DNA from 3 places in the Oerskovia sp. NPDC060338 genome. Region 1 is predicted to be linked to each of the others. Evidence: riboswitches for the same ligand, from Rfam matches in the RefSeq annotation. Region 1 holds a riboswitch; each other region holds the start of a gene.

The links. A riboswitch is a leader RNA that binds a small molecule or an ion and turns the genes downstream of it on or off. The one in region 1 is predicted to bind S-adenosylmethionine.
Region 2: linked by a shared signal. The riboswitch ahead of ACFWGN_RS15770 (NADPH-dependent FMN reductase) and the one ahead of ACFWGN_RS18265 (LLM class flavin-dependent oxidoreductase) in region 1 are both predicted to bind S-adenosylmethionine.
Region 3: linked by a shared signal. The riboswitch ahead of ACFWGN_RS03580 (hypothetical protein) and the one ahead of ACFWGN_RS18265 (LLM class flavin-dependent oxidoreductase) in region 1 are both predicted to bind S-adenosylmethionine.

The regions. Positions count from the first base shown of each region.
Region 1 covers NZ_JBHXCQ010000015.1:74,106-84,601, forward strand. Annotated here, with positions in the region: gene ACFWGN_RS18235 (TetR/AcrR family transcriptional regulator C-terminal domain-containing protein) at 35-607, shown strand; gene ACFWGN_RS18240 (dodecin family protein) at 740-946, shown strand; gene rplU (50S ribosomal protein L21) at 1,188-1,496, shown strand; gene rpmA (50S ribosomal protein L27) at 1,572-1,829, shown strand; gene obgE (GTPase ObgE) at 1,921-3,450, shown strand; gene proB (glutamate 5-kinase) at 3,670-4,812, shown strand; SAM riboswitch class IV at 4,978-5,088, shown strand; gene ACFWGN_RS18265 (LLM class flavin-dependent oxidoreductase) at 5,176-6,285, shown strand; gene ACFWGN_RS18270 (ABC transporter permease) at 6,304-7,356, shown strand; gene ACFWGN_RS18275 (ABC transporter permease) at 7,353-8,324, shown strand; gene ACFWGN_RS18280 (dipeptide ABC transporter ATP-binding protein) at 8,321-10,054, shown strand; gene ACFWGN_RS18285 (ABC transporter substrate-binding protein) at 10,110-10,496, shown strand, end outside.
Region 2 covers NZ_JBHXCQ010000012.1:138,260-148,755, reverse strand. Annotated here, with positions in the region: gene ACFWGN_RS15795 (ABC transporter permease) at 1-66, opposite strand, end outside; gene ACFWGN_RS15790 (ABC transporter permease) at 59-1,054, opposite strand; gene ACFWGN_RS15785 (ABC transporter substrate-binding protein) at 1,101-2,783, opposite strand; gene ACFWGN_RS15780 (copper homeostasis protein CutC) at 3,008-3,763, opposite strand; gene gdhA (NADP-specific glutamate dehydrogenase) at 4,076-5,413, opposite strand; SAM riboswitch class IV at 5,698-5,809, shown strand; gene ACFWGN_RS15770 (NADPH-dependent FMN reductase) at 5,830-6,507, shown strand; gene ACFWGN_RS15765 (flavin reductase family protein) at 6,504-7,070, shown strand; gene ACFWGN_RS15760 (hypothetical protein) at 7,144-7,560, opposite strand; gene ACFWGN_RS15755 (LLM class flavin-dependent oxidoreductase) at 7,765-8,862, opposite strand; gene ACFWGN_RS15750 (LLM class flavin-dependent oxidoreductase) at 8,987-10,102, opposite strand; gene ACFWGN_RS15745 (GNAT family N-acetyltransferase) at 10,236-10,496, opposite strand, start outside.
Region 3 covers NZ_JBHXCQ010000002.1:335,855-346,350, forward strand. Annotated here, with positions in the region: gene ACFWGN_RS03570 (TM0106 family RecB-like putative nuclease) at 1-3,364, shown strand, start outside; gene ACFWGN_RS03575 (hypothetical protein) at 3,452-4,138, opposite strand; gene ACFWGN_RS03580 (hypothetical protein) at 4,271-4,639, opposite strand; SAM riboswitch class IV at 4,747-4,858, opposite strand; gene ACFWGN_RS03585 (cold-shock protein) at 4,990-5,193, opposite strand; gene ACFWGN_RS03590 (polysaccharide deacetylase family protein) at 5,376-6,911, opposite strand; gene ACFWGN_RS03595 (aldo/keto reductase) at 7,135-7,986, shown strand; gene ACFWGN_RS03600 (branched-chain amino acid ABC transporter substrate-binding protein) at 8,460-9,551, shown strand; gene ACFWGN_RS03605 (branched-chain amino acid ABC transporter permease) at 9,724-10,496, shown strand, end outside.

The DNA.
Region 1 (10,496 bases):
CCGGACTCGCCGGACGCGCGAGGAGGGTGGGCCCATGGCCGAGAGGCTGGACCGCGAGCGCGTCGTGCGAGCAGCGCTCGCGCTGCTCGACGAGGTCGGCCTCGACGGGCTGACGCTGCGCCGGCTCGCCCAGGACCTGGGTGTCAAGGCGCCCGCGCTCTACTGGCACTTCGCGGGCAAGCGTGACCTGCTCGACGAGATGGCGGCCACCATGCTGCGCGACCTCGTCGCGGGGGCGGCCTGGGACGAGGCCGTGGCGGCTGGGTCCCCTTGGCAGGACTGCGTGCGCGAGTCCGCGACCAACCTGCGCGAGATGCTGCTCTCGCACCGCGACGGGGCGCGGGTGTTCGGCGGGACCTTCGTCACCGACGAGTCGCTGCGGGGTGCGGTCGAGGTGCCCATGGGCATCCTCACGGCGGCAGGGTTCGGGCCCGACGACGCCGCGCGCGCCTGGGGGACGCTGCTCGCCTTCGTCCTAGGCTTCGTCGCCGAGGAGCAAGCGGTCGACCGTCGTGAGCTCGACCCCTCGCAGGCGGCCGCGTTCGAGGAGAGGTTCGGGTTCGGCGTCGACGTGATCGTGGCGGGGCTCGCGGCGCGGCTCGGCTGAGGGTCGTGCTCGACGCTGCCGCTGCGCCGGCGATGATCCTGCCGCTGCGCTGGCGACCCGCGGTTGCCCGGGGGATCGTGGAGGGGAGCGTGGGCGCGACGGGGCGCCCGCCCGACGATGACGGAGGACGTCATGAGCGGCTCGGTGGCGCGTATCACCCAGATCAGTGCACGGTCCGACGTGAGCTTCGACGACGCGGTCACGACCGGGATCGAGCGGGCGAGTTCGACGCTGCGCAACCTCACGGGTGCGTGGGTCAAGGAGCAGAAGGTCGAGGTCAGGGACGGGAAGATCGTGGCCTGGCAGGTCGCGCTCGAGGTCACGTTCGTCCTCGACTGAGCCCGGTGCTCCACCGGGGGGCCGTTCGCCACGCACGGGCGTGCCGACTTGACCGGCGGGCCGGGGTGGGGCTATTTGACCCTGCGCCAGGGATTCCGTAATCTTGAACGTCGGTGCGCTCGGTGCGCACTGGTCCCGTGTGCCCATGGACAGGTCGCACTCGCACGCCACGGTGTGTTGAGTCCTGCCAAGACGACCAGACATGGCGAGCACGCCAAGACTAGAAGAGATGAGCAACAACGTGGTGTACGCGATCGTCAAGGCCGGTGGCCGCCAGGAGAAGGTGTCCGTCGGCGATATCGTCGTCGTCGACCGTCTGTCGGCTGGTGCCGGACAGTCCGTCGAGCTTCCTGCGATCCTGCTGGTGGACGGGGAGAAGGTGACCCACGACGCTGCGGCGCTCGCGAAGGTCAAGGTCACTGCTGAGGTCGTCCGGGACGAAAAGGGCCCGAAGATCACGATCCTCAAGTACAAGAACAAGACCGGCTACCGCAAGCGCCAGGGTCACCGTCAGCAGCTGACCCGCCTCAAGGTCACCGGCATCAAGTGACTTCCCTCGGTGGCTCGTGAGAGCCGCCGCAGGTGATCCCACCCCCTCTTCTTCCAGCACGAAAGCAGGTTCGACATGGCACACAAGAAGGGCGCGAGCTCCTCGCGCAACGGTCGTGACTCCAACGCCCAGCGCCTCGGCGTGAAGCGCTTCGGTGGCCAGGTCGTCAGCGCCGGCGAGATCATCGTCCGCCAGCGCGGCACCCACTTCCACCCGGGCAACAACGTCGGTCGCGGTGGCGACGACACGCTGTTCGCCCTGACCGCCGGTGCCGTCCAGTTCGGTACGCGCCGTGGTCGCAAGGTCGTCGACATCGTCTCTGCCGAGGCCTGATCCACGACGCAGCACATGCTTGACAGGAGGGGCGCACCGACGCGGTGCGCCCCTCCTGGTGTTCTTCCCCCCGCTCGAGAGGACCCTTTCCATGGCCACGTTCGTCGACCGCGTCGTTCTGCACGCCTCCGGCGGTGACGGCGGAAACGGCTGCGCCTCCATCCGTCGGGAGAAGTTCAAGCCGCTCGCCGGCCCCGACGGCGGCAAGGGTGGGGACGGTGGGAGCGTGCGGATCGTCGTCGACACGCAGACCACGACGCTCCTCGAGTTCCACCACTCTCCCCACCGCCACGCCGCGTCCGGGACCCAGGGCATGGGCGACTACCGCGCGGGCTCCAACGGCGAGGACCTGATCCTGCGCGTGCCCGACGGCACCGTGGTCAAGGACCGTCAGGGGAACGTGCTCGCCGACCTCATCGGCGAGGGGGCCGAGTACGTCGCCGCCGCCGGTGGTCGCGGCGGCCTGGGCAACCACGGCCTCGCGTCCCCGCGCCGCAAGGCCCCGGGCTTCGCACTCCTGGGCGAGCCCGGCGAGGAGGTCGACTTCGTCCTCGAGCTCAAGTCGATCGCGGACGTCGCGCTCGTCGGCTTCCCGAGCGCGGGCAAGTCCTCGCTCGTCGCCGCGATCTCCGCCGCGCGCCCCAAGATCGCCGACTACCCGTTCACGACCCTCGTCCCGAACCTCGGCGTCGTCCAGGCCGGCGAGGTGCGCTTCACGGTCGCCGACGTCCCGGGCCTCATCCCCGGCGCGAGCGAGGGCAAGGGGCTCGGCCTCGAGTTCCTGCGCCACATCGAGCGCACGGCCGTGATCGTGCACGTGCTCGACTGTGCGACGCTCGAGCCCGGTCGCGACCCGATCTCCGACCTCGAGGCCCTCGAGGCCGAGCTGGCCGCCTACTCGGGCGACCTCGACGGTTCGGGCGTCGTGGGCGGGCTCCCGCTCAACGAGCGCCCCCGCCTCGTCGTGCTCAACAAGATCGACGTCCCCGAGGCGCGCGAGCTGGCCGACCTGGTCCGGCCCGACCTCGAGGCCCGCGGCCTGCAGGTCTTCGAGATCTCGGCGGCGAGCCACGAGGGCCTGCGCCAGCTGACCTACGCGCTCGCCGGGCTCGTCGACAAGGCGCGACGCGAGACCCCGGCCCCCGCTCCGGCCCGCACGATCCTGCGCCCCAAGGCCGTCGACGACGCCGGGTTCACGGTCACCCGCAAGAACGCCGGCGACGGCACGTTCTACTTCGAGGTCCGCGGCTCCAAGCCCGAGCGCTGGGTCCGCCAGACCGACTTCGCGAACGAGGAGGCCGTCGGCTACCTCGCCGACCGTCTGGCCCGCCTGGGCGTCGAGGAGAAGCTCTTCAAGGCCGGGGCCGTCGCGGGCGACGAGGTGCGCATCGGGTCCGAGAAGAACGCCGTGGTCTTCGACTGGGAGCCCACGCTCATCACGGGCTCCGAGCACCTCGGCGGCCCCCGTGGCACCGACCTGCGCTTCGACGACCACTCGCGTCCCACGCGCAACGACAAGCGTCGCGAGTACAACGAGCGCATGGACGCCAAGGCAGAGGCCCGCGCCGAGCTCTGGACCGAGCGCGAGTCCGGCCACTGGACGGACCCCGAGAAGGACTGACCGTCCGCTCGGCGTCAGGTCACGACGTCCGCCCGCAGGGCGGGTACGGTCCCTCGGGTCCGTGCCCGCCCTGCGGCGTCCCGGTCGAGCGACGACCACCGCCCTGGCGGGGCGAGCGCGGGAGGGGAGCGACGTCGTCGGGCCCACGTCGTCTCACGGCGGGGTGTCACACGGTGAAATGACGCCCCGTCCCGGCGCCCGGCGCGCGATGATGTCCCGGTGAATGCGCTCTCCGCACGCTCCCAGGTCGCCACGGCCCACCGGGTCGTCGTCAAGATCGGCTCCTCCTCGCTCACCGGACCGGACGGGCACCTCAGCGTCCCGGCCCTGCACGCGCTCGTCGACGTCATCGCCGCGCGGCACGCCGCGGGCGGGCAGGTCGTGCTCGTGACGTCCGGGGCGATCGCGGCGGGGATCGGGCCGCTCGGCCTCAGCGCCCGACCACGCGACCTCGCCACGGCCCAGGCCGCGGCCTCGGTGGGCCAGGGCCTCCTGGTCGCCCGGTACGCCCAGGCGTTCGCCGAGTACGGCATCCGCGTGGGGCAGGTCCTCCTCACGGCCGAGGACACCATCCGCCGCGGGCACTACCGCAACGCGCAGCGCTCGCTCGAGCGTCTCCTGGACCTGGGGGTCGTGCCCGTCGTCAACGAGAACGACGCGGTCGCGACCGACGAGATCCGCTTCGGCGACAACGACCGTCTCGCCGCGCTCGTCTCGCACCTGGTCCGCGCCGACGTCATGGTGCTGCTGACCGACGTCGACGGGCTCTACGACGGCCCGCCCTCGCGCCCCGGTACCCAGCGCATCCGCGAGGTCCGCTCGCCGCTCGACCTCGAGGGCATCGAGGTCACGGGACGCGGCAGCTCGATCGGGACGGGCGGCATGCTCACCAAGCTCGAGTCCGTGCGCATCGCGACCGGCTCGGGGATCCCGGTCGTGCTGACCAAGGCCGCGAACGCCGAGGGTGCGCTCGCCGGGCGCGAGGTCGGGACCTGGTTCGCCGTCACGGGCAAGCGCACCACGCGCCGACGCCTGTGGCTCGCGCACGCCGCGCGCACGCGCGGGCGGCTCGAGCTCGACGAGGGGGCCGTGACCGCGGTCCTGGGCGGGCGGGCCTCGCTCCTCCCGGCGGGCGTCGTCGGGGTCACGGGCGACTTCGACGCGGGCGACCCGGTCGAGCTCGTCGCACCCGACGGGCGAGTGATCGCGCGGGGGCTCGTGGCTTTCGACTCGACCGACATCCCCGACCTCCTCGGGCGCTCGACGCACGAGCTGCGCGACAAGCTCGGCGAGGGCTACGACCGCGAGGTCGTGCACCGCGACGACCTGGTGCTCGTGGGGCGCAGGCGCAAGGCGTCCTGAGGGCAGGCAGCGCCGCAGGGCGCGGGCGCGGCGCCCGGTCCCACGACGGGGCCCGGAGACCTGGAACGGTCTCCGGGCCCCGTTTCTCGTTTGCAATGTCTCATGGAGTGGGACGCCGCTCTCACTCCTTGACTACATGGCGCCGGGAGGCTTTCCTGTGCGGCAGGTGAAGAGCGCCAGCGCCAAGACCCGGCTCGCTGGTCAGCAACCCTTCGATGTGACGGGGTGCTCCGGGCAGGACCTGACCGCGCCGACAGGTCGCGGTAAGCACACGACGTGACGAACGACCCCGTCCACGGGTTCCTGTGGCGTGCCCGGGGACGGGCGGGACCCGCACGTCGTCCGACCGAAGGACGCACCACCGTGAGCCAGAGCACCCCGGCGATCTCCTCGCTGGCCTTCCTCACCCCCGGGAACTTCCCGGACGACGACCCCTACAGCGGCCTCGAGGCGACGCTACGGCTGTTCGAGCGCGCCGAGGCCTGGGGGTTCGACGGAGCGTGGGTCCGCCAGCGGCACCTCGAGCACGGGATCTCGTCGGCGACGGTCTTCCTCGCCGCCGCCTCTCAGCGCACCTCCACGATCGAGCTGGGCACGGGCGTCATCCCGATCGGCTACGAGAGCCCGTTCCGCCTCGGAGAAGACCTCTCGACCGCCGACGTCCTCTCGCAGGGGCGCCTCCAGGTCGGCCTCAGCGCGGGGCGTCCGCCGCACGCCGACCTCATCGGCGACCTGGTCTTCGACGGGGACTGGGAGTCCCACGACTTCTCGCACGCGCGCATCGAGCGGCTCGCGGCGAACCTGTCGGGCGGCTTCATCGGTGACGAGGACACGGTCGTGCACTCACCCGGGAACGTGCAGCGCCCCCGGCTCCAGCCGCACAGCCCTGGGCTCGTCGACCGCCTCTGGTACGGGGCCGGCTCGCGCCGGTCGACCGAGTGGGCATCGCGCAACGGCCTCAACCTGCTGACCGGGAACATCGTGGCGGGCGAGGAGTCCGACGACTTCGTCACGGCCCAGCTCGCGAACCTCGCCGCGTACCGCGCGGGGCTCGGCGGAGGGCGATCGACGAGAGTCGCGCTCGGGCGCGTCGTCGTGCCGACCGACAGCGCCGACGCCTCGTCGCGCCGACGCTACCGAGCCTTCGAGGAGTCGCGGCGGGCCCGGACCCTCGCCCCGCAGGGCGAGCGCCGGACGCTCTTCGCGCCCGATCTCGTCGGCCCGAGCGAGCAGATCCTCGAGCGGCTCGTGGCGGACGCCGTCGTGGGCGAGGTCGACGAGCTGCGTCTCGAGCTGCCCTACGAGTTCAGCGACGAGGAGTACGAGCAGATCCTGCACGACGTCGCGACGCTCGTCGCCCCAGCCCTCGGATGGACGCCGACCACGAGCCGTGACAGCTCGACGGTGGCCACGGGCGCGGCCGCACCGGGGTCGTCGGCCGCTGCGCGCCCGGTCGCCGTCGTCGGCGCCTGACGAAGGAGGAGAACCACCATGGGACGCTATCTCGCGACGCGACTGGCCCAGGCGGTCGGCGTGCTCTGGGCCGCCTACACGGTGTCCTTCATCGTGCTCTACGCCCTGCCCGGCGACCCGGCCCAGCTCATGGCCGGGGCCGACGCCAACGACATCACCCCCGAGCAGCTCGACGCGCTCCGCGCCGAGCACGGCCTGGACCGCCCGCTCGTGGTCCAGTACTTCTCCCAGCTCGCCGGGCTGTTCCGCGGGGACCTCGGCCAGTCGATCAGCACGGGACGGCCCGCCGCGGACCTCATCGTCGAGGCGATCCCGCCGACCGTGCAGATCGCCGCAGCCGGGCTGCTGCTCGCGATCGTGCTCGGTGGGGGGCTGGCGATCGCCGCCACCTACACCCGGTTCCGCGGTCTCGGGCAGCTCCTCCTCGGGCTGCCGCCGCTCGGGGTCGCCATCCCCGCCTTCTGGTTCGGCCTCCTGCTCATCCAGTGGTTCTCCTTCACGCTGCCGATCTTCCCCGCGATGGGGAACAAGGGGTTCGCCTCGATCGTCCTGCCCGCGATCACTCTCGCCGTGCCCACGGGGGCGACGATCGCCCAGCTGTTGTCCAAGAGCCTGGCGACCACGTTGCGCGAGCCCTACATCGACGCGGTCTGGGCCAAGGGGGCCGGGCGCCCGAGGGTCTTCTTCTCGCACGCCCTGCGCAACGCCGCCCTTCCCGCGCTGACGATGACCGGCCTGATCGTCGGCCAGCTGCTCTCCGGGACGGTCGTCACCGAGACCGTGTTCTCCCGACCAGGTCTCGGACGCGTGACCGCCTCCGCGGTGCAGACCCAGGACATCCCGGTCGTGCAGGGGATCGTGATCTTCGCCGCGGTCGTGTTCGTGGTCTCCAACCTGCTCGTCGACCTCGCCTACCCGTTGCTCGATCCCCGCGTGGTGACCGGGCGTCGACGGGGCACGACCACGCCCCGGGGGACGTCCGGGCGAGGCGGCGTCGCCCCGGCGAGCGAGGTCGGACCCGCCCGATCGTCGACCTCCGAGGTCGCCGTCCTTCACGGAGGTGCAGCATGACCGACACAGTCCTCGCCCCGCACGAGAAGACCGTCCTGCCGGACGGAGGGACGCTCGAGGGTGCCGCTACCGTCGGGGGCTCCGGTTCCGGCGCCGGCCCCGGCGGAGCCGAACCGTCACGACGGGGCCGCGGGCTGTCGAGTCTGCTGTCGACCCTCGGGTTCGTGGTCCGACGTCCCGGGCTGCTCGCCGCAGCGGTCTGGATCGTCGTCGTCCTGCTCGCGGCGTTCGCCCCGGCGCTGCTCGCGCACTCCGACCCGCTGACCGGGGTGCCGGCCGACAAGCTCCAGCCGCCCTCCTCGGCGCACTGGTTCGGGACCGACCAGCTCGGCCGCGACCTCTACTCGCGCGTGGTCCACGGCACGGCGCTCACGCTCCAGGCCTCGCTCATCGCCGTCGGGCTCGGCCTCGTGGTCGGATCGACGCTCGGTCTGCTCGCGGGATTCTTCGGGTCCTGGGTCGACGACGCGGTCATGCGGGTCGCCGACGTCCTGCTCGCGATCCCGAGCCTGCTGCTCTCGCTCGCCCTCGTGACGGTCCTCGGCTTCGGCACCGTGAACGTCGCGATCGCGGTCGGGCTGGCCAGTGTCGCGAGCGTCGCACGCATCATGAGGTCCGAGGTCGTGCGCGTGCGCAGCTCGGCGTACGTCGAGGCGGCGCAGGCCTCGGGGAACCGCTGGCACCGGGTGCTGCTGCGGCACGTCCTGCCGAACTCGGCCGGACCCGTCGTGGTCCTCGCGACCCTCGAGCTCGGCACGGCGATCCTCGCCGTCTCGTCGCTCAGCTTCCTGGGGTACGGGGCGCCGCCCCCGGCCCCCGAGTGGGGGCAGCTCGTCTCCACCGGGCGTGACTTCCTGCGCAACGCGTGGTGGCTCACGACCCTCCCCGGGCTCGCGATCGTGCTGACCGTCCTGTCGGCCAACCGCATCTCGCGCGCCCTCGACACGGAAGGACGGCGGAACCGATGAGCACGGACCGGAGCGCACCGTTGCTGCGCATCGACAACCTGGCGGTCGAGTACCGCGCACGCCGCGGGACGGTCGCGGCCGTCCGGGACGTCTCGTTCGACGTGCTCCCCGGAGAGACCGTGGCGGTCGTCGGGGAGTCGGGCTCGGGGAAGTCCACGACCGCGCACGCGATCGTCCAGCTCCTCGCGTCGTCCGCGGCGATCACGCACGGCCGGATCGTCTTCCAGGGGACCGACCTGGCGACGGCCTCGCCCGCGACGCTGCGCGCGTTCCGTGGCCGGCAGATCGGGCTCGTCCCGCAGGACCCCACGGTCTCGCTCGACCCGGTCAAGCGCATCGGCCACCAGGTGGCGGAGGTGCTGCTCGTCCACGGTCTGGCCGACCGCCGGTCCGCCAGGTCGCAGGCGGTCGAGGCACTCAGGGCCGCAGGGCTCGAGGACCCGGAGGTACGAGCACAGCAGTACCCGCACGAGCTCTCCGGTGGCATGCGCCAGCGGGTCCTCATCGCGATCGCGATCATCGCCGAACCCGCGCTGCTGATCGCCGACGAGCCCACGAGCGCTCTCGACGTGACGGTCCAGCGACAGATCCTCGACCACCTCGCGGCACTGACCCGACGGACGGCGACGAGCGTCCTCCTCGTGACTCACGACCTCGGTGTGGCAGCGGACCGGGCTGACCGGATCGTCGTCATGTCGCAGGGGCGGGTCGTCGAGGTCGGCACCCCGCGCGAGGTGCTCGAGCACCCTGAGCACCCCTACACGCGAGCACTCCTGGCCTCGGCCCCGAGCCTCAACGCGCACGGTGAGCTGCGTCGGACGGCGACCCCCTTGCCGCGTTCCGCGCGCGAGCGGACGTTCGGCGGACGTGCCGGCGACCCGTTCGTGCCCCGCGCGACCGGCGACGGGCCGGCAGGCCCGGCGGCGGACCGGCCTGAGCAGGACGTCCTCGTGGCGGAGCACCTCGTCAAGGACTTCCCTCTCCCGCGCGCAGCCGGGGGCGGCACCCATCGCGCGGTCGACGACGTGAGCTTCCGGATCCCGCGCGGTCACACGTTCGCGCTCGTGGGGGAGTCCGGCTCCGGGAAGTCGACGACCGCACGTCTCGCCCTGCGTCTGACCGACGTCACGAGCGGGACCGTGTCGTTCGACGGTGACGACATCACCCATGTGCGGGGCACGCGGCTCCGCGACCTCAGGCGCCGGGTGCAGCTCGTGCACCAGAACCCGTTCGCCTCGCTCAACCCTCGGTTGTCGGTGGGCGAGGTCGTGACCGACCCGCTCGCCGCGTACGGCCTGGGGTCGCGCAGCGAGCGGCGAGCGCGCGCTCTCGAGCTGCTCGACGTCGTCGCCCTGCCGTCCACGGCGCTGGACCGCAGGCCGTCCGAGCTCTCGGGCGGGCAGCGCCAGCGGGTCGCGATCGCACGGGCTCTCGCGATCAACCCTGAGCTCCTCGTGCTCGACGAGCCCGTCTCGGCCCTTGACGTCCAGGTGCAGTCCCAGATCCTCGGGCTGCTCTCCGGGCTCCAGGAGTCGCTCGGTCTCAGCTACCTGTTCATCTCGCACGACCTCGCGGTCGTCCGGGAGATCGCGCACACGGTCGCGGTCATGCACCGAGGGCAGGTCGTCGAGACGGGGCAGGTCGACGAGGTCTTCCGCTCGCCCCGGCACGACTACACCCGCAACCTGCTCGACGCCATCCCGGGCGCCCGAGCGCTCCACCAGGGCTGACCGGAGCTTTCCGCACCACCCACCACCGGACCTCGGTCCACGACGAAGGAGAATCATGAACGCACGTATCCGACGGGGAGGAACCGCCCTCGCGACGTCCGTCGCCGCCACCCTTGCCCTGACCGCGTGCGGTGGGGGGACCGGGACCGGCTCGGTCGCGGACGACGTCTCGGCCTCGACCTCGAGCCCGGTCGACGGAGGTGAGCTCACCTTCGCGATCGGGAACGACCCGATCTCGCTCAACCCCTCTGGCACGGGGTCGGGCAACGACACCCTCTACGTCACCCGGCAGGTCGTCGACTCGTTGCTCTACCAGAACCCGGACACGAACGAGCTCGAACCGTGGCTCGCGACGAGCTGGAGCGCCAACGCGGACGCCACGACCTTCACGTTCGAGCTGCGCGACGACGTCACGTTCTCCGACGGCACGCCCCTGACGGCG
Region 2 (10,496 bases), on a different contig from region 1:
GGCGACCGGGGACGAGCTGGTGGCGGGGGTCACGAACTCCCGCGTGCGGATGTCGTCGTCAGCCATTGTGCCGAGCCCTCGGGTCGATGAAGCCGTACAGAAGGTCCATGAGGAAGTTCGCCGCGAGCACCGTGACGGTGATGACGAGGAACACCCCTTGCATGAGAGCGAAGTCCTTGTCCTGGACCGCGTTGATCATCAGCTTCCCGACACCGGGGTAGGTGAAGACCTGCTCCATGACGATCGACCCCGCGACCACGAAGCCCAGCGAGACGCTGAACCCGGCGAGCGAGGGCAGCGCCGCGTTCCGCGTGGCATAGGTCGTGAGGACCCGGAAGGGACGCAGGCCCTTGGCCTCGGCCGTGGTGATGTAGTCCTCGGACAGCGTCGAGACCATCATGTTGCGCATGCCGAGGAGCCAGCCGCCCACCGAGGACAGGACGATCGTCAGCGCAGGCAGGAAGCCGTGGTAGACCGCGCTCGAGAAGAACTCCCACGTGGCCACGGGCCCGTCCGGGAACATGAACGTGTCGTACCCACCGATGATCGGGAACCACGCCAGGTTCACGGAGAACACCGCGATGAGGATGAGGGCGAGCCAGAAGTACGGCACGGACTGCAGGAGGGTGGACGCCGGGATGATCCCGTCCACCCAGGTACCCCGCCGCCAGCCGACCCACGCGCCCAGCGAGATGCCGATGACGAAGGACAGCACGGTCGCCAGGCCCACGAGCACGATGGTCCACGGCAGGGCCTGACCGATGAGCTCGGACACCGGGGCGGGGAACTTGGTGATCGACGTCCCCAGGTCACCGTGCAGCAGGTTGTTCCAGTACCGCAGGTACTGGTCCCACAGCGACGACTGGTCGTCGGAGCCGAAGAGGAGCTGGATGCTCTTCTCCATCGCGGGGGTGAGCTCTCCCTTGCGGGCCATCTTGGCCCGGAAGATGTCCTCCGCGTTGCCCGGCATGAGCCGGGGGATGAAGAAGTTGAGGGATATGGCGGCCCACAGGGTGATCACGTAGAACGTGAGCCGCCGCGCGTAGTACTTCACCGTTCGTTACGTCCCGTCGTCATCGAAGCTCCTCCTCGGCCCGGCGTCACTCGGTCGGCTTGATGGTGCTCAGCACCACGCCTGCCGAGACCGACCCCCATGACGGCGGGAAGGCGTACAGGTCGTCCTCGGTGGGCCACCCGGTGAAGTCCTTCTGGTCGAAGAACGTCTGCGTCGCGTTGATGACCAGCGGGATGTACGGGAGGTCACGCGTGATCTCGGTCTGGATCGTCGCGTAGGCGGCCTTCTTCGCGGCCTCGTCGTTCGTCGCCGCTGCGGCGTTGACCGCTGCGTCGACCGTAGGGTTGGAGTAGCGGGAGAAGTTCCACTCGCCGGACTCGAGCTGGGTCCCGACGGGCTGGGTGTACTCACCGCTGAACCAGTCGCGGTAGATCTGGAACGGGTCGGCGACCGAGGTGCCGACGACACCACCCATGATCAGCTCGAAGCTGCCGGTCTGGCGCGAGTCCGAGAACTCGTCCCACGTGACGGTGCTGGCCGTGACGGCGATGCCGGCGGCCTTGGCCTGCGCGGCGATGAGCTCGGCGGCGGCGTTGTAGTCGCTCCAGCCCTCGACCGACGTGAGGGTCAGCTCGACCTTCTTGCCGTCCTTCTCGTAGATGCCGTCGCCACCCTTGGTGTAGCCCGCGGCCTCGAGGATCTTGCCGGCCTCGGCAGCGTTCGCCTCCTGCGGGCTGACCTTCTCGACGTCGGGGGAGATCCACTTGTCGTCACGACCGAGCAGGGCGAAGGTCGGCGAGATCTCGCCCGCGAGGCCGACGAAGGCCTTCTCGTTGATGACACCGCGGTCGATCGCGACGTTGAGCGCCTGGCGGACGGCGACGTCCGTCTGGGCGCCGGCGCAGCCGGCGTCGACGTTGGCGCACGTGTACAGCACGGTCGGGTCCTGCGGGGTGTTGATGTACCCGAGGCGACCGTCGGCGGTGAGCGCGTCGGGGTCCGCCACGAACATGCCGGCCCAGTCGACCTTGCCGGTCTTCAGCAGGCTCTCGGCCGAGGTGTTCGCGTCGATCCCGAGGTACTGGACCTTCTCGACGGCGGGTGCGCCACCCCAGTAGTCGGGGTTCGCGACGATCGTGTAGGACGCGTCGGACGTGCTCTGGACGGTGTAGGGCCCGGTGCCGACCGGCGCCTCGTTGGCGAACGTGACCGGGTCGGGGACGTCCTTCCAGACGTGCTGAGGAACCATCCAGGACGCACCGAGGAGGGCGAACTCGTTGGTGAACTGCGGGCCCGTGAAGGTCAGCTTGACGGTCGTGGGGTCGACGACCTCGGCGGAGGCGAGGTACTCCGGCTTGGAGGTGTCGTTCGTGAAGGACCAGACGACGTCCTCGGCCGTGAACGGCTTGCCGTCGTTCCACGTGACGCCCTCACGGATCGTGATCGTCAGCTCGGTGCCGTCCTCGTTGAACTCGAAGGACTCTCCCAGCATCGGGGTGGGCGCCTCGGCGCTGGCCTTGTTGTAGTAGAAGAGCGTCTCGTACACGCCACCGAGCGCGGCATGGAGGACCGTCGGTGCGTACGGGTTGAAGTTCGCGACGATCGGCGTCTGGCTGCCGGCCCACACCGTGAGCACGCCGTCGCCCTTGCTCGCGGAGCCCTTGTCCCCGTCGTCACCCGACGAGCCGCAGCCCGTGGCGAGCAGCGTGAGGCCGGAGGCGAGCGCCACCGCGGTGAGAAGGCGCGTGCGCCCCTTGCTTCGGATCATCATCGGTCCTTTCGAGTCGTCGACGCCTCATCACGTCGATCAGCCCCGCTCGGCGGGTATGTGCAGGAACACTAACGAATCAAGGGTGCCCTGCGAACCAATACAACAGGAAAGTTACCTAAATGAAACACGTCAGCGGTCGGGCACGACAGGAACCGCAGGAATCCGCGGCTCCGGTACCGCGCCGGCCGCGACCTCAGCGCGTCTGAGCCCGACGCGCCCGGTCAGGAACCCAGCGCGACGTCGAGCGCTGAGCGCGCCTCGCGCGCCGCCCCCAGGTCCGTGACCTCGTAGCCGGACCCGCCCCCGCCACCGGGCCCGCCGTCGTCGGGCCGGATGCCCTTGGCCGAGAGGTGGACCGCGTCCACGCCCGCCGCCACGAGGTCGCCCATGTCCTGGGCGCGTACTCCCCCGCCCGCCTGGATCTGCACCCGGCCCGCGGTGTGGAGGGCCATGGCACGCAGCCGGTCGACCCCGTCGATGCTGCGGGCCGCACCACCCGACGTGAGCACCCGCGTGACCCCGAGTCCCGCGAGGAGGTCGAGTGCCGCGGTGACGTCCTCGACGACGTCGATCGCGCGGTGGAAGGTGACCTCACGCCCGTCCGCGGCCGCGACCAGGGCACGGACCGCGGCCTCGTCGACGAGCCGCTCGGCCGTGAGCGCCCCGATCACGACACCCGCAGCACCGGCGGCGACGGCTGCACGCACGTCGCGCACCTGCACGTCGAGCTCGGCCGCGCTGAAGACGAACCCTCCCGGGCGCGGCCGGACCAGCGGGTGGACCTCGACCGGCACTCCCCCGCCCGCGGCCTCGGCCGCTACCGCGACGGCCGCCTCGAGCAGCCCGACGCTCGGCGTCAGCCCACCCGTCGCCCCCAGCGCCGAGCACAGCTCGACCCGGCGAGCGCCGACCTCGGTGGCGATCCGCACGCCGTCGGTGTCCTGGACGGCGATCTCGAGCGCGACGTCGCGTGCCATGTGGGGGTGCTCCTTGCCTCGGGGGCCGGCGGGCGGGGGCGCGCCGACGGGTCAGCGGCCAGCGTAGACCCGGCCAGGACCGCCGCGGGAGCCGGCGCCGAGGCGAGCGCACAGCGACCGCGGCCCGACGACGGCGCGCGCGTGACGTCGTCGGGTCGCCCGCCCGCGAGCGCGGCCCGCGAGCCCACCTCAGGCCCCGCCGGAGACGACGAGAGCGGCGCGCCCCGCGCGTGCTCGAGGCACGCGGGGACGCACCGCTCCTGGTCGTGCAGGGCAGCGCCCGGGCCGCTCAGCGGCCCGTCAGGACGAGCGTCAGATGACGCCCTGGGCGATCATCGCGTCGGCCACCTTGGTGAAGCCCGCGATGTTCGCACCGAGCACGTAGTTGCCCGGCTCGCCGTACTCGTCGGCCGTCTCCTCGCAGCGCGAGTGGATGCCCTCCATGATGTGCGCGAGGCGCTCCTCGGTGTACTCGAACGTCCACGCGTCGCGCGAGGCGTTCTGCTGCATCTCGAGGGCCGAGGTCGCGACGCCGCCGGCGTTCGCGGCCTTGCCGGGCGCGAAGAGCACGCCGGCCTCCTGGAGCAGCGCGACGGCACCCGGCGTGGTGGGCATGTTGGCGCCCTCCGCGACCGCGAGGACACCGTTGGCGACGAGCTGCTTGGCGTCCTGCTCGGTCAGCTCGTTCTGCGTGGCGCAGGGCAGGGCGACGGTCGCGGGGACGTCCCAGATGCTGCCGCCCGTGACGAGGCGCGCACCGGGGCGGCGCTCGACGTAGTCGGCCACGCGTCCGCGCTCGACCTCCTTGATCTGGCGGAGCAGCTCGACGTCCACGCCGGCCTCGTCGACCACGTAGCCCGACGAGTCGGAGAACGACACGACGTTCGCCCCGAGCTGCTGGGCCTTCTGGATCGCGTAGGTCGCGACGTTCCCGGAGCCCGAGACGACGACGCGCTGGCCGTCGAAGCTCTGGCCCTTGGTGCGGAGCATGTGGTCGGCGAAGAAGACCGTGCCGTAGCCCGTGGCCTCGGTCCGCACGAGCGACCCGCCCCAGCTGATGCCCTTGCCCGTGAGGACACCGGACTCGTAGCGGTTCGTGATGCGCTTGTACTGGCCGAACAGGTAGCCGATCTCGCGGCCACCCACGCCGATGTCGCCGGCCGGGACGTCCGTGTACTCGCCGATGTGGCGGTAGAGCTCGGTCATGAACGACTGGCAGAAGCGCATGACCTCGCCGTCGGACTTGCCGCGCGGGTCGAAGTCCGAGCCGCCCTTGCCGCCGCCGATGGGCATGCCGGTGAGCGAGTTCTTGAAGATCTGCTCGAACCCGAGGAACTTGACGATCCCCAGGTAGACCGACGGGTGGAACCGCAGGCCGCCCTTGTACGGGCCGAGCGCCGAGTTGAACTCGACGCGGAAACCACGGTTGATCTGCACGCGGTTCTTGTCGTCGACCCACGGCACGCGGAAGATGATCTGTCGCTCGGGCTCGCAGATGCGTTCGAGCACGGCGGCGTCGACGTACTGGGGGTTCTTCTGGAGCACCGGCCCGAGCGAGTCGAAGACCTCACGCACCGCCTGGTGGAACTCGGCCTCACCAGGGTTACGGGCGAGGACCTCGTCGTAGACGGAGTGCAGACGACTATCCATGAAGTGCTCCTCGGCAGGGCTGGTTCTTAACTGCACCAGGTTACGTACGTGTAAACAGCGCCGTACTCCCGTCCCACTCTGGGAGACGGCAGGCTCACGACCTGGGACATCACGGTTGCCCGGGGCCGCCGCCGGGAGCCCCGGCGCGGCCGTGCCACGCAGGCGACCCGGGCTCGCCCCGCACGCAGCGCGCGAGCCCCGCCACGAAACAACCGTCCACGCCGTGAGAAATCTCGACCGGATCGGTACAGATTGGCGCCGGTCGGGCTATACCCCTACCCAACGGTCACGAGCACCAGCGCCAAGCCCCGGCTCGCTGGTCAGCAACCCCTCCCACGACGGGGTGCTCCGGGAGATGACCTGGCCGCGCCGACACCGGCGCGGCAAGCGTGCAGCACGACGACAGCGAGGACACCATGACGCAGCACCAGACACCGCCCAGCGACTCGGCCGGCACCGGCAGCGGCCTCGGCACCCGGCCCGGACCCGACGACGGCGCATCCCACCCGCCCCGACCCGCCGTGGTCACCCTGGTCGGCAACCCCCGCCCCGGGTCACGGACCCTGTCCGCGGCGCAGGCCGTCGCGACCCGGGTCACCGACCACCTGGGCCTCGCGGCCACCCCGCCCCCCGCCACGATCGACCTCGCCGAGATCGCGGCCGAGGTCCTGGCCCCCGTGCACCCCCGGGCCGACGCCGCGCGCGAGGTCGTCGCGGGCGCGACCGTCCTGGTCGTCGCGACCCCCGTCTACAAGGGCTCGTACACCGGCCTGCTCAAGGCGTTCCTCGACCTCTACGGCCCGGACGGCCTGGCCGGGGTCGTCGCGGTCCCGGTCGTCGTGTCGGGCAACCCGGCGCACGCCCTCGCGGGCGAGGTGCACCTGCGCCCGCTCCTCGTCGAGCTGGGCGCGACCGTCCCCGCGCGGACGCTCACGCTCCTGGACTCCCAGCTCGGCGAGGCCGAGCTCGCGAGCACCGTCGACGCCTGGCTCGACCGCGCGGGGGGCCCGCTGCTCCGGGCGGCGAGCGCCGCCGTCGGGAAGGACGCCACCACCCACCAGACCGCCCCCGAGCTCGCCGAGGTGACCCGATGACCGCCGAACCCACCACCCGCTCCGACGTCGCCGGCCTCGCCGGGCTCGAGGCCCTGCTCCACGAGCAGGACGAGCCCCAGCTCAGCCCCGACGCCTACAAGGCCGTCTTCCGGCAGCACCCCGCGGGCGTCGCGGTCGTCGCGCTGCACCACGAGGGGCGCCCCGTGGGCTTCACGGCGACCTCGGTCATCTCGGTCTCGGCCGCGCCGCCGCTGCTCGCGTTCTCGCTCGCGTCGACCTCGTCGTCGTGGCCCGCGATCTCGGCCGCCCGCACGGTCACGGTCAACTTCCTCAGCGCCGACCAGGACGACGTGTCGGCACGCTTCGCGACGAGCGGGATCGACCGGTTCGCGGCCGGCGGATGGTCCCCCCTCGACTCGGGCGAGCCCGTGATCGACGGCGCGCTGTCCTGGGTGCGCGGGCGCATCATCCAGCGCACGCCCGTGGGCGACAGCTACCTGGTCTCGCTGCGCGCGCTCGCGTCGGGGACGCGCAGCGACGCGACGCCGCTGGTCTACCACGACCGGTCCTACCACCGGATCGGGGACCACTCGGCCCTCTGAGGCCGCGACCTGGGTGAGGGGCCCGACGACGGCGCGTACCGCCGTCGGGCCCCTCACCCGTGCCGGGGGCCGGCTACCAGGTCCAGCCGCGCGCGCTGAGCTCGAGCTCCTCGCGCAGCCGCTCGTCCTCGTCGCTGCGCAGGCCCGCGGCGAGCGGGTCGGCGTCGACCTCGAGACCGCTGAGCCGGCACGCCTCGCGCAGCAGCGCGTCGTACGCGCCCTGCGCGGCGAGGTAGTGGTGGGCCCGGGCGTAGACGCCCGGGTCGTCCTGGACGTCGCGCAGCTCGTGCGCGAGCTGGCCCAGGCGGATCTGGAGCCCCAGCGCCACGAGGGGGTCAGGTGCCCGACGGCGCCGCTCGCGCCACGTGAGCCGGTGCGGTCGGAGGGGTGGAAGAGCGTCTACCGGAGGCCGGTCGTGGCGCACCGTGAACCACGCGATGACGGCGACCACTGCCGCGCCCACCACGCCGGAGATCACGAGAAGCCACATCGTCGGAGCCTTCTTCCGGTGCCCGTACGTGCCCGCAGGACTCTTCCAGCCTAGGACCTGCGGGCACGCTCCGCCAGGGTTCGAGGCCCGTCGTCGGGCCGGTCGGACAGCCCTGACGCGAGGTGGGAGAGGCGACCGCGCGGACGCCCGTCGGCGAGCGTCTCTCCCGCCCCGGCGGGGCCCCCTGACGTGGTCGGCCGCGACCTACGACGCCGTGAACCCCTTGGCCCGGCGCGCGTCGGCCGGCCCCCACAGGTCGGTCTTGACCTCGGCCCGGACGAGCGGCACGACCTCCTCCGCGAACCGGCGCAGCACGTCGTCCTGCCGGGCCGGCTCCAGGAGGTGGTTGATCGAGACCGACTGCAGGTCGTGCCCGTAGCTCTGGTGGTAGTCGAGGATCTTCTCGGCGACCCGTTCGGGCGAGCCCACGAGGTCCGGGCCGCGCTCGACGGCCTCCTCGATGGTCCGGAAGCTCGTGACCTTGCCGACCGCGGCCGGGTCGTACTTCCGCAGGTCCGCGCGCGCGACCGCGCCCTCGTAGATGGGGCGGAACTCCTCGATCGCCTGCTCGGTGGTGTCCGCGAGGAACAGCCCGCCCGAGCCGGACCCGACGAACCCGTACGCCGGGTCGTGCCCCGCCGCCGCGTACTGCTCGCGGTAGTGGTCGATCAGCACCTTGTAGCTCTCGCGCGGCTGGAACGCGTTGGCGCTCACGATCGGGTCGCCCCACCGCGCGGCGAGCTCGACCGCGAACTGCGACGTCGCCGAGCCGTGCCAGATCCGGAACGCGCCGTCGTACGGGCGCGGCAGGGTCGTGGCGCCCTGCAGGTCGGGGCGGTGACGGCCCTCCCAGTCGACCTCCTCACCGCTCAGGAGCAGGCGGAGCAGCTCGTAGTTCTCCTCGAGGTACTCGTACTGCTTGGCGAGGTCGAGGCCCAGCAACGGGTACTGGAGCGCCTCGTTGCCCTTGCCGATCACCATCTCGAACCGGCCCCGGCTGAGCTGGTCGATCGTCGCGTAGTCCTCGGCGACCCGGATGGGGTCCAGCAGGGACAGCACCGTGACGCCCGTGCTCAGCAGGATGCGCGAGGTGCGGGCGGCGATCGCACCGAGGATCACGGTGGGCGACGACGACAGCACGTCGCCCGCGTGCCGCTCGCCGACCGCGAACGCGTCGAGGCCGAGCTCCTCGGCCAGGACCGCGGTCTCGACGACACGCTCGAGGCGGTCGGCCGCGGGGACGGCCTCGCCCGTGACGGGGTGGGGCGGGTTGAAGACGATGTCGAGGACCTGGAAACGCACGGATGCTCCTTGGTGTGGGGGTGGGGGTGGGGGTGGGGGGTGCCGAGACAGAGGGCGGGCGTCGAGGGAGAGGGCTCGGGCCCTCTCCCTCGACGCGAGCCCTCTACCTCGCGGGAAAGGAGGCTCAGGCCGCCTGCCCCGACGCGGCCCCGGCGTCGCGCTTGGCGACCTCCTCGCGCACGATCGGGATGACGTAGCGGCCGAAGTCGGTCGCGTCGTCGAGCAGGTCGTAGCCGCGCGCCGAGATGATGCGGACCCCCAGGTCGTAGTACGCGAGCAGCGCCTGCGCGACGGTCTCGGGCGTCCCGACGAGCGCGTTCGAGTTCCCCGCTCCCCCCGTGGCCTTGGCCGTCGCGGTCCACAGGGCCGAGTCGAAGCGGTCGCCCTGGGCCGCGATCTCCAGGAGGCGCTGCGAGCCGGCGTTCTCGGGCTTGTCGATCGGATGACGCCGGCTCAGCACGCCGCCCGCCGCAGCCTTGCGGGCCTCGATCCGGTCGAGGATGCCGTGCGCCTTCTCCCAGGCCAGCTCCTCGGTGGCCCCGATGATCGGCCGGAACGCCGCGTGGATGCGCGGCGGCGTGGTGCGACCGGCCGCGGCCGCCTCGGTGCGGACGCGCAGGATCTGCTCGGCCGTCCGGTCGAGCGGCTCGCCCCACACCGCGTAGATGTCGGCCTCGGCCGCGCCGACCTTGAACGCCGCGTCCGAGGACCCGCCGAACGAGATGGTGGGCGTACGCCCCTCGAAGGGCTTGGTGTCGAGCACGAAGTCGTCGAGGTCGTAGAAGCTCCCGTGGTGGTCGAACGGCTCGGCGCTCGACCAGGCCTTCTTCACGATCTGGATGTACTCCTGGGTGCGGGCGTAGCGCTCGTCCTTGGTCAGGGTGTCGCCCTCGCGTCGCTGCTCGTGGTCGTTGCCGCCGGTGATGAAGTGGACGGACAGCCGCCCCTCGGAGAGCTGGTCGAGCGTCGCGAAGGACTTGGCCGCGAACGTCGGGTAGGAGACGTTGGGGCGGTGCGCCAGCAGGAGCTCGATCGAGTCGAGGCGGGCCGCGGTCCATGCCGCGAGCGCCGACGGCTCGGGTCCGCTCGACCCGTAGGCGAACAGGACACGGGTCCAGCCGTTGTCCTCGTGCGCGCGCACGATGCGCTCGAGGTACTGCTTGTCGAACGGCGCGGTCGTGCGGTCGGTGGTCTCGGAGGCGTCGCTCGTGGTGGCGATGCCGAGGAACTCGACGGGCATGGTCTTCTCCGGTTCAGGTGTGGTGGGGTCTTCGGCGGGTGCGGGTGGTGGTGCTCGTGCTGGCGGCGGTCGGCCGAGGTAGAACGTGCTGCGCGAGGTAGTGCTCGACGCGTTCTACCTCGCGCAGCGCGTACTACCTCGGCGGGACGGGGGACGGATGCGGGGCGGGGCCCACGACATCCGCGAGGTCCAGCCCGTACGCGTGCAGCCGCCCACCGCCCTCTCCCTCGATCACGCGGGTCTCGCGCTCGGGCAGCCGCCGGAACCCGAGCGCCTCGTAGAGCCGGTGCGCACGGACCATCTGGGGCCCCGAGTTCATGACGACCCGCTGCACCCCCTGGACGCGGGCCACGTCGAGGACGTGGCGGGTGAGCGTCGTCCCGATCCCCCGCCC
Region 3 (10,496 bases), on a different contig from region 1:
GACGCGAGCCGTGACCGACCACCGGCTCGCGGACGTCCTGCCCGTGTTCCGCGAGCGTCGTGCCGAGCTGCTGCACCTGCTGGACACGCACCGCGCGGCCGGGGAGCCGGTCCGCTGGGACGCCCCCGGGCTGCGGCAGTGCGGCACCTGCGGGTACTGCTCCCAGCAGGTCGAGGAGCACGACGACCTGCTCCGCGTCGCGGGCTTGCGCAGCACCCAGCGCGTGCGGCTCCGAGCGGGCGGCATCACGACCATGACCCAGCTCGCGTCGGCCACGGCCCCGCCCCGCGGCCTCGCGGCACGCACGTTCGAGGCGCTGAGGGTCCAGGCCAGGCTCCAGGCCGGTCTGGTCGACGTGCCGCCCGACGGGGGAGCCGTGCCGGGCCTGGGGCCCGGCCCCAGCGGGTCGGTCACGTGGAGCACGCAGGTGGTGCCGGGGGAGGGGGACCCGGAACCTGCCCGGACGGAGCAGCACACGCTCTCCTACGTGGTCGTCGACCCCGCGCCGCTGCGCGACCTGCCCCCGCCGGACCCGGGCGACGTGTTCTTCGACTTCGAGGGGGACCCGCTGTGGTCCGTCACGGACTCGGCGACCGGCGACGTCACGTGGAACATCGACTACCTGTTCGGGCTCGTCGAGCGACCCGGCACGCCCGGGGAGAAGCCGCCCTTCCACGCGTTCTGGGCCCACGACCTCGAGCAGGAGAAGCAGGCGCTCGTCGACTTCGTCGACTACCTGGCCAAGCGACGCGCCCAGCACCCCGGGCTGCACGTCTACCACTACGCGTCCTACGAGAAGACCCACCTGCTGTCGATCGCGGCCCGCCACGGCGTCTACGAGCAGGAGGTCGACGACCTCCTGCGCCAGGGCGTGCTCGTCGACCTCTACTCGACCGTGCGCCACTCGCTCAAGGTCTCGGCGCCGTCGTACTCGATCAAGAAGCTCGAACCGCTCTACATGGGCGACCAGCTCCGCGGCGGCGACGTGACCGACGCCGCCGCGTCGGTCGTGGCGTACGCGACCTGGTGCGCCGCGCGCGACGCGGGCGACGAGGACGAGGCCGCCCGGCTGCTGCGCGGCATCGCGGACTACAACGAGTACGACTGCCTCTCGACCCTGCGGCTGCACGAGTTCCTGCTGGGCCTCGCCGGACGCTCGGCCCCCGCGACGAGCGACGTCCGCACGCCGTCCCCGGTCGGCGACGGGTGGGAGGACGACCTGCCGCCCGTCCTCGAGCTCAGCGACGCCGAGGTGGCCCGCCGGGCCAAGCGTGCGGAGGCCGAGCAGGTCGAGCTCGACGTGCGGGCGCTCGCGGGCGGCGTGGACGGTCGGTCGGGGGACGGGCGGACCGACGACGAGGAGGCCGTCGCGCTCCTGGGCGCCGGGGTCGGGTACTACTGGCGCGAGGCCAAGCCGTTCTGGCAGGAGTACTTCTCGCGGCTCAAGGACCCGGTCGACGAGTGGCAGACCCCCCGGTCGTACTTCCTCGTGGAGCGGGCCGAGGTGATCGAGGACTGGGCCCGGGCGACGCCGCGCAGCAACCCGTCGCGCCGCCTGCGGCTCTACGGTGAGCTGCCCGACGGCACCGAGCTCAAGGCGGGCTACGAGGGCGCGACCGCACTCTTCGAGGGACCGGCTCCCGACGGGATCGAGCCCGCGCGCGGCGCGGTGCGCTGGTCGACGGGGAGCGTGCGCGTGCACGGTGTCGAGCGCGGGAGGCTCGCGAGCGGCCGGGAGGTCGACGTCCTCGACGTGCGGATGCCCGTCCCCAAGGGAGCCGCCACGCACGACGCGCTGCCCATGGCGCTGACGGTCGGGCAGGTGCTGCCTACGCCCCAGCAGGAAGCCTCGATCCGGGCGCTCGCGACGCTCGTCCAGGCGCAGAACCCCGACGGGCCAAAGGCTCCCCTCGGGCTGCCGGACCACCCCGCGCTCGACCTGCTGCGCCGGCGTCCGCCGCGCACGGTGTCCGGCGGCCCGCTGCCCACCCTGGGTGACGGCCCCGAGCGGTACATCGACGCCGTCACGGACGCCGTCCGCGACCTCGACGGGTCCTACCTGGGCGTCCAGGGGCCTCCGGGCACCGGCAAGACGCACCTCGCCTCGAAGGTGATCGGTCGCCTCGCCGCCGAGGGCTGGCGAGTGGGTGTCGTGGCACAGTCGCACGACGTCGTCGAGAACGTCCTCGCGGGCGTCATCACGAAGGGCGGCGTCGCTGCGGACCGCGTGGGCAAGAAGGCCTCGGGTCCCAAGGGGCGGGACGTGTCGAGGGTCGGGCGAGACGCGGGGTCGGGCCTGCCCGACGACGTCGCGGCCGCCGAGCTCCCCGAGGGCTCGCGGCTGGTCCCCTGGCGGCTCGTGGACTCCGCCCAGACCTCTTCGTTCGTCGGCGAAGGGCCCTGCGTGATCGGCGGGACAGCCTGGGACTTCGCGCACGTCGAGCGTTTCGGTGACGGCGAGCTCGACCTGCTCGTGATCGACGAGGCCGGGCAGTTCTCGCTCGCGAACACCGTCGCGGTCTCGCGGGCCGCGCAGCGGCTCCTGCTCCTGGGAGACCCGCAGCAGCTCCCGCAGGTCTCGCAGGGGCAGCACCCCGAGCCGGTCGACCAGTCGGCCCTCGGCTGGCTGACCCGCGCGGGTGGCGGGCACGACGTGCTGCCCCCGGAGTTCGGCTACTTCCTCGCACGGTCGTGGCGCATGCACCCTGCGCTGTGCGACGCGGTGTCCGAGCTCGCGTACGAGGGCCTGCTGCACGCCGAGGCGGCCGCGAGCGAACGGCTGCTCGTGGGGGTCGAGCCCGGTGTGCACGTGGTCGAGGTCGAGCACGCCGGGAACGCGGTGTCCTCGGTCGAGGAGGCCCAGGAGATCGTGCGGCAGGTCCGGGCCCTGATCGGGACCGCCTGGTACCCGGGCGGGCGGGGTGGGGCCGCGCCCGCCGGTGGCGTCCCTGGCGAAGGAGCGTCCGGCGCCGGTGCCCCAGGTGGGGGCCCTGCCGGCTCGCGCCCCCTCGACCAGCACGACTTCGTGGTCGTGGCCCCCTACAACGCACAGGTCTGGACCGTGCGGCACGCGCTCCAGGCCGCGGGGCTGGGGGACGTGCGTGTGGGGACGGTCGACAAGTTCCAGGGCAAGGAGGCGCCCGTCGCGATCGTCTCGATGACCGCCTCGGCGCGCGAGGACGTGCCGCGCGGCATGGAGTTCCTGCTCTCGCGGAACCGGGTCAACGTCGCGGTCTCGCGGGGCCAGTGGTGCGCCGTCGTGGTCCGCTCGCCCCGGCTCACGGACTACCTGCCGCAGCATCCTGAGGAGCTCGCCGAGCTGGGTGCGTTCATCGGGCTGTGCCAGTCGGGGCGCCCGGCCTGAACCCGGCGCGCAGTCGAGTGCATGATCCGGCAGCGACACCCCTGGCGAGTCGCTGCCGAATCACGCACCCAAGGTCTGGACAGGGCCTCAGAAGTCCCCGAACCCGCCGAAGTCCCCACCACCGAAGTCGCCGAACCCACCGAAGTCTCCGCCGAGGTCCCCTCCGGCCTCGGTGAGCTCGCCACCCGTGTCGCCCGCTCCCGGGTCGGCCTCGGTCGCGCCGGGATCGCCCTCGCCTCCCGCCCCACCGTCGCCCGCGAGGTTCGCGGTCGGGTCGCCGAACATCGGGCCGAACATCATGTTGGCGACCGCCGAGCCGATCACGACGCCCGCGATGGTGCCGAGCATGCTCGAGCCGATCATCGACCCCATGCCGGGCCCGCCTTGCCTGCCACCGAACGACCGTTCGAGCGTGCCGGGGTTGCGCATCTCGGCGCGGGTCGCCATGCGGGCGAGCGACTGCGGGTCGTCGGAGGTCGCCCGCTCGGAGGGCGGCAGGTTCTCGCCGAGGTCGGTGAGCACGCGTCGCCGCTGCTCGGGCGTGAGCCGCTCGAACGCCTCGGTGTGCGCCTGCTCGACGGCCTCGGGAGGAGCCGTGCGCAGCAGGTAGCGGTAGCGGTCGATCGCGACGTCGTCCTCGCTGCGCCCCGGACCCGTCGGAGCGGGGGGCGGGGTGCCGTACACGGGGGACTCGTGGCCGTCGTAGGTCGCGTGGCGGCGCGGCGTCCCCTGGTCCTGCGGGGTGCGGCCGAGGAGCCGGTCGAGGAATCCCATGAGCGTGTCCTTCTGGTCGAACCGTCGAGGGCGGGTGCCCTCACCGGTTCAACGTGGTTCGCCGCCCCTCCGTTCCGTCGAGTGCACGATGGGGCAGCGAGTCGCTCCGCGGGTAGCGGTCGGACCGGGCAGTCAGCGGGGGGCGGGCTCCGGCACACAGCCGACCCCGCCCAGGAGCCGGACGTTGAGCGACCGTCCGGCGAGCTCGAGCGCGTGGTACTGCTCGTGCACGCGCACGGTCAGCCCGTCGGCCAGGTCGAGGCCCGTGTGGTGCCACACGCGGCACGCTCCCTCACCCGTCGCGTACTCGACGACGACCTCGACGCCACCGTCGACGGGGCGCACCGCGCGGACCGTGCCGTCGCGCCAGCCCCAGGGCCGGTTGCCCAGCATGCGTGCGTGGACGGGGTGCAGGAGGTGCCCGGTGTCGTACCGGTCGCACACGGTCGGTGCGGGACAGGGGGCGGTCGTCGCCCGGCGTTCCATGACGTGCTGAGCCATGGTGCTCCTTCTCTCCGTGCCCGACGGCGGAGCTCACCCCGCGCGTCGACGCTCACCCGGGCGGGCCCAGGGTGAGGGGCACGAGGAGGAGCGCCGTGTCGCCGGGCTTCTCGCTCTTCCCCCACGGTCGTGGGGGCGGGTCTTCCTCCGGGAGCACCGTGCGCGTCGCGCGGTTGCCGGACCAGCACGCCGGAGGGCGGTTCGCTGGTCCTCTGGACCGTTCTCAGTTCTACCACGGCGGCAGAGACCAGGCACGGAGGTGCCTGGTCCTGGACGCACGAGTGCCCCCGACCGGCGAACCGGTCGGGGGCACTCGTTCAATGATCAGCTACGCCCGGAGGCGAGTGAGATCAGAGCGGGCGGATGTTCTCCGCCTGCGGGCCCTTGGGGCCCTGCGTCACGTCGAACTCGACGCGCTGGTTCTCCTCGAGCGAGCGGAAGCCCTGCGTCTGGATGGCGGAGTAGTGCGCGAACACGTCGGCGCTGCCGTCCTCAGGTGCGATGAAGCCGTAGCCCTTCTCGCCGTTGAACCACTTCACGGTTCCCAATGCCATGGGGATCTCCTTCTAGAGTTTCAAACAGCTCCATGATCTGGAGCCGAACATCACGGTGTTCGTCGTCAACTCTTGGGTAACAAGGTTCGCGGTGGCATGGGGCCGTTGCGCAAGGACAAGCGAGGCACTGCAATCTCACCGGTAACGGTACAGGGGTTACTCCGACTGTGCTACCCCTGTTGCTAACGATTGAAGTACTTGTGTCCACCAACCAGGTCATGACCGAGCAAATCGGGCACGGTCACGAGCGTGTAACCAGCGGCCCGCAGACTGTCCACGATGCCCGGCACGGCCGACACGGTCGAGGCGTGGATGTCGTGCATCAGCAGGATCGCCCCAGGTCGGGCACCTGCGAGAGCCCGCTCGGAGGTCATGGCCGAGTCCTTGTTCTTCCAGTCCTCGGTGTCGACGTCCCACAGGATCGCCGGCTCGTTGCGCTGGGAGAGGACACTCGTCACAGTATCGCTCGTCGCGCCGTAGGGAGGGCGCACGAGGGTCGGTCGGACGCCCGACGCGGCCTCGACCGCGTCCGCGGTCGACTGCAGCTCCTGCGAGATCTGGTCGGTACCGAGCTTCGACAGGTCGGGGTGCGACCACGTGTGGTTCCCGACGGCGTGGCCCTCGGCGACCTCGCGGCGTACCCGGTCCGGGTTCGCCTGGACCGACCGACCGACGAGGAAGAACGTGGCCCTGGCCTGCTTCTCGGCCAGGGTGTCGAGGAGCTGCGACGTGTACCTGCCGGGGCCGTCGTCGAACGTCAGGGCGATGCACCGCAGCACCGAGCAGTCCGGTGCGTCGGGCGACGCGGGGGGTTGAGCGGCCACTGGCGGCTCCTCGGCAGGGGGTGGGGCGATCCCGATGAACGCTGCACCGCTCGCCGCGACCTCGGCAAGCTGCTTGCCGACGGCCGACAGGACGCTCCGCGTCGCGTCCGGCTCGAGGCGCACGGCCAGCTCCCCGTCGGCCCGGGCCGAGACCAGGCCGGGCGAGAAGACCAGGGTCGCTGCGCCGTCGGGCCCGAGACGGACGTCCCGGAACGTGTCCTCCGACGACGGCACGGGCTCGCCGAACCCCAGCCCCTCGGCCGCGAGCGCCGCTCCCGCCCACTCCGCGGCCTGCTTGCGGCCGTCCGCGGTGAGCAGGTCCGACGACCACGTCGTGGTCGCGCGCGGGAGGTCGGTGTAGAACGTCTGGCTGCCCACCTCCCCGTTCGCCCCGCCCGTGAAGGCGTAGGTCGAGGCGTGCACGCCCAGCACGTCGCCCTGCGCGAGCACCAGGTCCCACCCGACGTTGAGCTCGTTGCCCACCGCGCCGGGGTCGATCGCCGACTCGTAGGCCTGCGTCGTCCCGTCGACGAAGCGGCCGAACGCCCGCGCGAGCGAGCGCTCGCCCGGGATCGCGACGGTCGAGACCGAGCGGGCGTCGCCCGTGTCCGCGGTCGACTCCTGGTGGATCTCGAGGTTCTCGACCGAGGTCGGGTCGAGGACCGCCGGCGGGTCCACGCGCTCGGCGGGGACCGGGGTCGCGGTCGGTGACGGGGTCGGCGAGGGCTGTGCCGACGGCTGTGCGGACGCGCGCGTCAGGTAGAACGTGACGCCCGCGGCGGCGACCAGCAGGGAGACGACGACGGCGACGACCCAGACGGCCCGGCTCCGCGGGTGCGCGGGGGAGGGACCGCCCGACGGCAGGCCGCGGGACGGGGAGGCGTGCGGGGACATCAGGCCACCGTGCCACGCCCGAACGGTGCGCGTCGCGCCCGGACGGGCCGATGAGGCGAGCGCCACAGCGTCCGCCTCGACCCCTCGCACGGCCGCCCCAGGTGCTCCACGACCTTCACGCGCCGGGCACCCGGGCCGCGGGGCGTCCGAGACCCGGGGTGCGGCTCCGACCGCTGCGCGCGACGGGTGGTGCCCACCGGCGGGCGCGGGGTAGAACTGGACGATGGTCTCTCCTTCCCAGGTCCCCGGCGTCGTGCTGAACAACGGGGTCACCGTCCCGCAGGTCGGTCTCGGTGTCTTCAAGGTGCCCGACGACGCGACCCAGCAGAACGTCGAGCAGGCGCTCGAGGCGGGCTACCGGCACATCGACACCGCGGCGGGCTACTACAACGAGGCCGGGGTCGGTGCGGCGCTGCGCGCGAGCGGGCTGCACCGCGACGAGATCTTCGTGACGACCAAGCTGCGCAACGGTGACCAGGGGTTCGAGTCGGCGCTGCAGGCGTTCGAGGACTCGCGCGAGGCCCTCGACGTCGAGGTCGTCGACCTGTACCTCATCCACTGGCCCGTCCCCAGCAGGGACCTCTACGTCGAGACCTGGCGGGCGTTCGAGAAGCTCTACGCCGACGGCGCGGCGCGCGCGATCGGCGTGTCCAACTTCCTGCCCGACCACCTCGCGCGGCTCCTCGCCGAGACCGACGTGGTGCCCGCCGTCAACCAGGTCGAGGTCCACCCCACCTACCAGCAGCGGGCCACGCAGGCCGCGACGCTCGCCGCGGGCATCGCGGTGGAGGCCTACTCGCCGCTCGGGCGAGGCGCGGACCTGGACCACCCCGCCGTGGCGGCGGTCGCGGCCGCGCACGGCGTCACTCCTGCGCAGGCGATCCTGCGCTGGCACGTCCAGGGCGGACGGATCGTCATCCCCAAGTCCGTGAACCCCGAGCGGATCGCCGCGAACATCGACGTGTTCGGGTTCGAGCTCTCGGCCGACGAGGTAGCGGCGATCGACGCGCTCGACTCGGACGCCCGCCTGGGCTCCGACCCCGCGACGGCCGCGTTCTCGCAGTACCCGGCCTGAGCGCAGGTCGCAGACCTCTCACCTGCGCCTCTGCCGAATCGAGACGTCCCCGTGACGGTGCCGTAACGCGGGACGGAGTCTCGCGTAACTGTTCCCGCATACGTTCCAGACACTCAGGTCGTCAGGACCCGAGCCCGGAACGTCGGGCGCGTTGTCCGGTTCGCCGTGTGTGACTCTCTGGTTGCAATTGTGCAACTGGGGTTTCGCGCTCGTCCGACCTGTGCCATCGTCAGCACGATATTCAGTGCTGAATATTCAGGTGATCCACCGCGGGTGCGAGGACTCTGAGCACCCGGGTGCGATCTGGCGCACGGAGGTTCGGAATGCAACGCACAGCACGTCGAACGACGGGTGGGCTGGCCCTCGCGCTGGCTGCCACCCTCGCCATCACCGCATGCGGTACTCAGTCTCAGGGGGACAACACAGGATCGACAGAGTCGTCGAGCGAGACCGGCACGGCCGACCTCGCGATCGTGCCATCCGTCCAGATCGACATCGACGGCAACGAGGTCCCGGTCGAGACCTCTGGCGATCCCGCCGACCCGGCCGGTGACGGTACGGCCGAGTGCGCCGAGGGAACCTCGATCGCCATGGCCGGCGCCCTGACCGGCCCCAACGCCGCGCTCGGGCAGAACATCCTCTACGGCGCCAAGGTCGCCGTGGACGCGTTCAACGCCGCGAACGCCGGCTGCCAGGTCACCATCAAGGAGTTCGACACCGAGGGCGACCCGCAGAAGGCCACCCAGGTGGCTCCGCAGATCGTGGGCGACGCGAGCGTCATCGCCCTCCTCGGCCCGGCGTTCTCGGGCGAGACCTCCGCGACGGGCGACGTCTTCAGCCAGGCGGGCCTGCCGTCGCTGTCGGCGTCGGCGACGAACCCCGACATCACCAAGAACGGCTGGAAGACGTTCTTCCGCGGCCTGGCGAACGACGCGGTCCAGGGACCCGCGGTCGCCAAGTACATGGTGGACACGCTCGGTTACGAGAAGGTCTGCGTGGTCCAGGACAACTCGGACTACGGCGTGGGCCTCGCCAAGGAGATCACCGCGGGGCTGGGTGACGCGGCGGACGACTCGTGCTCGGCCGAGGTCAAGGTCGGCGACAAGGACTTCGCCGCGGCGACCCAGCTCATCTCGAGCTCGGACGCCGACGCGGTGTTCTACGCGGGCTACTACGCCGAGGCGGCGCCGTTCGCGCAGCAGCTGCGTGACGCGGGCGTCGAGATCCCGTTCGTGTCCGCGGACGGCACCAACGACCCGCAGTTCGTGACCCAGGCGGGGGCAGCGTCCAAGGGCGCGATCCTGTCGTGCCCCTGCGGCCCGGCGCCCGACGAGTTCGCCTCGGCCTACGAGGCTCTCAACGGCCAGGCTCCCGGCGTCTACTCGGTCGAGGGCTACGACCTGGCGACGATCATGCTCACCGGGATCGCGTCCGGCGTGACGGACCGTGCCGGGATGCTCGACTTCGTGACGAACTACGACGGTGAGGGCCTGGCCCGCACCTACAAGTGGGACGACACGGGCGAGCTCTCGTCGGCCCTGATCTGGATCTACGAGGTCAAGTAGCCGGTCGGCGCCTGCCGGTCCGGAGCGCCGCCCCCGCCTGGTCGAGCACGACCAGGTCGGGGGCGGTGTGCCCTGACGGCAGCCGCCGAGCGGACCGCGGTGCGCCCGCCTCCCCGCGGGGCGGGCGCACCGCGGTCGGCCGACCGCCCTCCCACCGGCTCGAAGGAGCAGCATGTCGATGCTCGTCCACGACGTCCTCGCCGCAGACCCACTCATCGGATTCGACCTCGCGGCACTGGGCCGCAACTTCTGGGCCCTCACCGTCGACGGCCTGACCTACGGCGCGGTCTACGCGCTCGTCGCGGTGGGCTACACGCTCGTCTACGGCGTGCTGCGTCTCATCAACTTCGCCCACTCCGAGATCTTCATGCTCGGCATGTTCGGGCAGTACGCCACGCTCCTCGCGCTCGGGTTCTACCCGAGCGGTGACGCGTTCGACAAGGGCGTCCTGCTGACCGTCCTCTACCTGGGGATCGCGATGATCGGCGGCATGGTGGTCGCGGGAGGGGCCGCCGTCGGGCTCGAACGCGTGGCCTACAGACCGCTGCGCAAACGCGGGGCACCGTCGCTGGTGTTCCTCATCACCGCGATCGGCGCCTCGTTCGTGATCCAGGAGTTCGTGCACTTCGTGCTCCCGGCCCTGACGGGTGGCGAGCTGGGCGGCGTGAACGCCGAGCAGCCCATCCGGCTGGTCGAGCCCGAGGTCCAGTTCCAGATCTTCGGTGCGAACGTCACCAACGTCACGCTCATCATCATCTTCTCGGCGCTGATCCTGGCGCTCGCGACCGACATGTTCATCAACCGGACCAAGTTCGGCCGCGGCATCCGCGCGGTCGCGCAGGACCCGGTGACGGCGACGCTCATGGGCGTCTCGCGCGAGCGCATCATCATGCTGACGTTCCTCATCGGCGGCATCCTGGCCGGGGCCGCGGCCCTGCTCTATAC